2 regions of the Pseudomonas sp. PVC-5-1 genome follow, and region 1 is predicted to be linked to the other one. Evidence: riboswitches for the same ligand, from Rfam matches in the RefSeq annotation. Region 1 holds a riboswitch; the other holds the start of a gene.

What was found. Region 1 has a riboswitch for thiamine pyrophosphate ahead of AC2T3R_RS13320 (TenA family protein). Riboswitches for the same ligand answer to the same signal wherever they lie in the genome.
Region 2: another riboswitch for thiamine pyrophosphate. It lies ahead of thiC (phosphomethylpyrimidine synthase ThiC); the one in region 1 lies ahead of AC2T3R_RS13320 (TenA family protein).

The regions. Positions count from the first base shown of each region.
Region 1 covers NZ_CM172024.1:2,909,442-2,911,638, reverse strand. The annotation lists gene AC2T3R_RS13325 (Ig-like domain-containing protein) at 1-759, opposite strand, end outside; TPP riboswitch at 985-1,099, shown strand; gene AC2T3R_RS13320 (TenA family protein) at 1,180-1,827, shown strand; gene tenA (thiaminase II) at 1,824-2,197, shown strand, end outside.
Region 2 covers NZ_CM172024.1:5,178,080-5,180,276, reverse strand. The annotation lists gene AC2T3R_RS23720 (TolC family outer membrane protein) at 1-656, opposite strand, end outside; TPP riboswitch at 817-923, shown strand; gene thiC (phosphomethylpyrimidine synthase ThiC) at 1,077-2,197, shown strand, end outside.

The sequences.
Region 1 (2,197 bases):
CTTGCGGTCACGCAGGCCGAGGTTGATGCGCGCACCGGCCTGGGCGGTCTTGAACCCCGCCTGCGGGTAGAACTCGTTCCAGCGCTGGTGCGACCAGCCTTTTCCTGGTGGCCGGCCTTCCGCAGGCGAACCGACCGGTTGGCGGTTGAGGAACATCTCGATCTGCGCCTTCCATGGGTTGCGGTCGAGCACGTTGGAATACTGGGTCGGGAAGGGGTACAGGCCCGGCTGTTTGAGGAAGGCTTCCAGGGCTGTACCGCTGGGGCCGCTGCGGGCCACCACGTTGGGGTCCTGCGCCGGTGCCGCGCCCAGGGTCGGCACCGGGAAGGTCAGAGTGGGCGGCGGCAACGTGGGGTCGAGCCTTTCCGTGCCGAATTCCTCGAACAGCAGTAATTGCTGGGTAAACGGCAACGCGCCGAACAGCGGGCTTGGCTTGCCGTTGGTGGGGTACTTTTTCCCGGTTTGCAGGGCCGGCGGTAGCACGTTGTTTGCGCTTACCGTGTTGCGGTCACCGTACACGCCATCGGTCAGTTCGAGTGAGCCCCGATTCGCCTCTGGCATGCTGTACAGGTCCAGCAACGCCTGGGTCGGGTCAGCCGGCTGATCAGTGTAGGCCGACGGGTCGGTCGGCGGGGGCATGCTGTTGTCGTCCATGGGCGCCGCTGTTGCCGTGACCAGCCCAAGGCCGAGCATCAGCGTAGCGACGGTGGACAGCTGGAATGCATGCCTGGCAGGGTGGATCACGGCAGGTGTTTTCATTGCCTTGCGCCTCGTTTGCGACATCATGGCTTTTTGCCCGTTTCTGGGGCTGGAGCAACGGGTGTGCCAACCCAAATACGAGGAATATGTTTCTAAACAAATCCTTGTGGCGCCTGATGCGCGCTAAATGCCACGGCGTCAAAAATGGGTGAGGGCCCCCACTAGTGGGTCACCCATTGCCCACAGATTGGGTGGTGACAGCCGCGGCGCCCTGGGGTATACCTGAGCGCCACCAAGGGGAGCCCGGCACCGGGCTGAGAAACCGCTGGATGCTGCAGCGCGGTGACCCTTCGAACCTGATCCGGATCATGCCGGCGAAGGGATTGGGACTTGAAACCTGCCTTTTTGCCGGCCTCACTGCGAGGCCCGTCCATGCCAACCATCGCGGTCTCGCTGTCACCCCCCATCAAGGACAGCAACATGACCGAACGCTTCAGCCAGTCCCTGCGCCGCCGCAGCGAGCCGACCTGGTCGGCGGCCGTTGGCCACCGCTTCGTCACCCAATTGTGCGACGGCAGCCTGCCGGACCCGATCATGGTCGACTACCTGGTGCAGGACCACCGCTTCCTCGACAGCTTCCTGACCCTGCTGGGCGCGGCCATCGCCACCGCCGACACCTTCGAGGCGCGCCTGCGCTTCGGGCGCTTTGCCGGGATGATCTCCAGTGACGAGAACACCTACTTCCTGCGTGCCTTCGAGGCCTTGGGGGTAAGCCCCGCACAACGCAGCGAACCAGCCGACACCGTCCCGACCGCAGGCTTCAAGGCGATCATGCGCGAAGCGGCGGCCACCCGATCCTATGCGGCCGCGCTGGCGGTGCTCAACGTCGCCGAAGGCCTGTACCTGGACTGGGCGTTGAAGGCGCCAAAGCCGATGCCGGACAACTTCGTCCACGCTGAATGGATCACCCTGCACGACAACCCGGCATTCCAGGACTTCGTTGCCTTCCTGCAAGCCGAACTCGACCGCGTCGGCCCGCAGGACGCCGTGCTGGCGGGTGACTTCTACCAGCGCACCGTGGCGCTGGAGCTGGCCTTCTTCGATGCTGTCTACCCGGAGGACAAATGAGCATGGATATCTTCGACCGCCTCAAGGCTGCCGCCACGCCGCAGTGGAACAGCTACGTCGACCACGAATTCGTGCGCCAGATGGGCGAGGGTGCGTTGAGCGAAGCCGCCTTCCGCACCTACCTGGTACAGGATTACCTGTTCCTCATCCAGTTCGCCCGCGCCTGGGCACTGGCCGCCTACAAGAGCCGTCGCCCGGCCGACATCCGCGCCGCGCAGGCCGGGCTGGCGGCGATTCTGGATGAAACCGAGCTGCACTTGCGCCTGTGCGCGCGCTGGGGCCTGACCCAGGCTGATATCGAGGCCGCGCCCGAACACCAGGCCACGGTTGCCTATACCCGCTATGTGCTGGACTGCGGTGCCGCGGGTGA
Region 2 (2,197 bases), 2.3 Mb from region 1:
CGGTTGGTCAGGGTCACCAGGGCCTCGAAGGCATCCTGTACCTGGCGCTCGGCAATGATTCGGTTGGCCCGCGCTGTATCGTAGCTGGCCTGGGATTGCAGCACGTCGGTCTTGTCGGAGAGGCCGACGTCGAATCGTTCGTTGGACTGGTCCAGCTGGCGCTTGAAGGCCGCTTCCTCGGCCTTGGTCGCGGCCAGGTTGTCCTGGGCACGGAGCACGGCGAAGTAATTCTGCGCGGTTTGCAGGATCAGGTTCTGCTCGGTCGCCGACAGCTCCAGCGCCGCCTGTTCGTTGACCGCTTCGGCTGCCTGCAACTGGAACCAGCGATCAGCGCGGAATATAGGTTGCGCCAGGGTTGCGCTCCAGGTGTTGCCGCTGCGGTTGCTGGTGGCCGATGGTTCGTCCAGCTTGGTGCGGGTGTTCAGCATTTCGGCACCGGCCGACAGGTTAGGCAGCAACCCGGCGCGAGCCTGCGGTACCACTTCGCGGCGGGCGCCGTAATCGGCGCGGGCCGCAGCCAGGTCAGCGTTGTTGTCGACCGCTTCCTGATAGACGCTGACCAGGTCGGTTTTCACTGTAGTGGGCACGTCCGCTGCCCAGACCACTCCGTTGGACGCACAAGACACGGCTATTGCCAGTGAGAGTTTGCGCAGCATAGAGGCAATCCTTGTACGAAATTTAATTACTGAACTGTTGAGTATCGAGCGACGGGCCAGTGTAGTGCCATGCGCACCCGGCAACAATCGCTCGGGGTGCCTTTCATCATCCGCGCATTTACCTGCTTGGCTTTGCCGACCACTCCAGTCTAGACTGCGCATGTTCTTGTCGGGGTGCCTTGAAGCAAAGGCTGAGATCGCAAAGTTGCGGATCCCGTTGAACCTGATCAGGTTAGCGCCTGCGTAGGGAACAAGATTGCTCGCCTTCCCGGGGAGCCTCTTGTGCCAGGTCCGGGAATGTCACAGCTGCATGCAGCTTCAGGCACCCCAAATCCGGCACTGCACCCATCAAGGGTGCGTCCGCGCCTTTCAGGTTCACCCCGACATTCCACTGCTAGGAAGCCGTCTGGAGAGCCTGTGATGACCAAACAAGAAAAAGCGATCAACCTCAGCGAATCGGCACAAGTCGATCAGCAGTCCGTGCAACCATTCCCGCGTTCGCGCAAGGTGTATGTCGAAGGTTCGCGCCCGGACATCCGCGTGCCCATGCGTGAAATCAGCCTGGACGACACCCCGACCGATTTCGGTGGCGAGTCCAATGCCCCGGTGCTGGTCTACGATACTTCCGGCCCGTACACCGACCCCAACGTTGTCATCGACGTGCGCAAGGGCCTGGCCGATGTGCGTTCGGCGTGGATCGAGGCACGCGGTGACACCGAGCGCCTGGCCGGCCTGAGCTCCGACTTCGGCCAGCAGCGCCTGAACGATGCCGAACTGGCCAAGCTGCGTTTCGCCCACGTGCGCAACCCGCGCCGTGCCAAGGCTGGTGCCAACGTCTCGCAGATGCACTATGCCCGCCAAGGCATCATCACTGCCGAGATGGAGTACGTGGCCATCCGCGAAAACATGAAGCTGCAAGAGGCACGTGCCGCTGGTCTGCTCGACGAGCAGCACGCCGGCCACAGCTTCGGGGCCAACATCCCGAAAGAAATCACCCCTGAGTTCGTCCGCCAGGAAATTGCCCGTGGCCGCGCGATCATCCCTGCCAACATCAACCACCCGGAAGTGGAACCGATGATCATCGGCCGCAACTTCCTGGTGAAGATCAACGGCAACATCGGCAATAGCGCGCTGGGTTCCTCGATCGAGGAAGAAGTGGCCAAGCTGACCTGGGGCATCCGCTGGGGTTCGGACACGGTCATGGACCTGTCCACCGGCAAGCACATTCACGAAACCCGTGAGTGGATCATCCGCAACTCGCCGGTGCCGATTGGTACCGTACCGATCTACCAGGCCCTGGAAAAAGTCAACGGCGTGGCCGAGGACCTGACCTGGGAGCTGTTCCGCGACACCCTGATCGAGCAGGCCGAGCAGGGCGTGGACTACTTCACCATCCATGCCGGCGTACTGCTGCGTTATGTGCCGCTGACTGCCAAGCGTGTCACCGGTATCGTCAGCCGTGGTGGCTCGATCATGGCCAAGTGGTGCCTGGCACACCACAAGGAAAACTTCCTGTACACCCACTTCGAAGAAATCTGCGA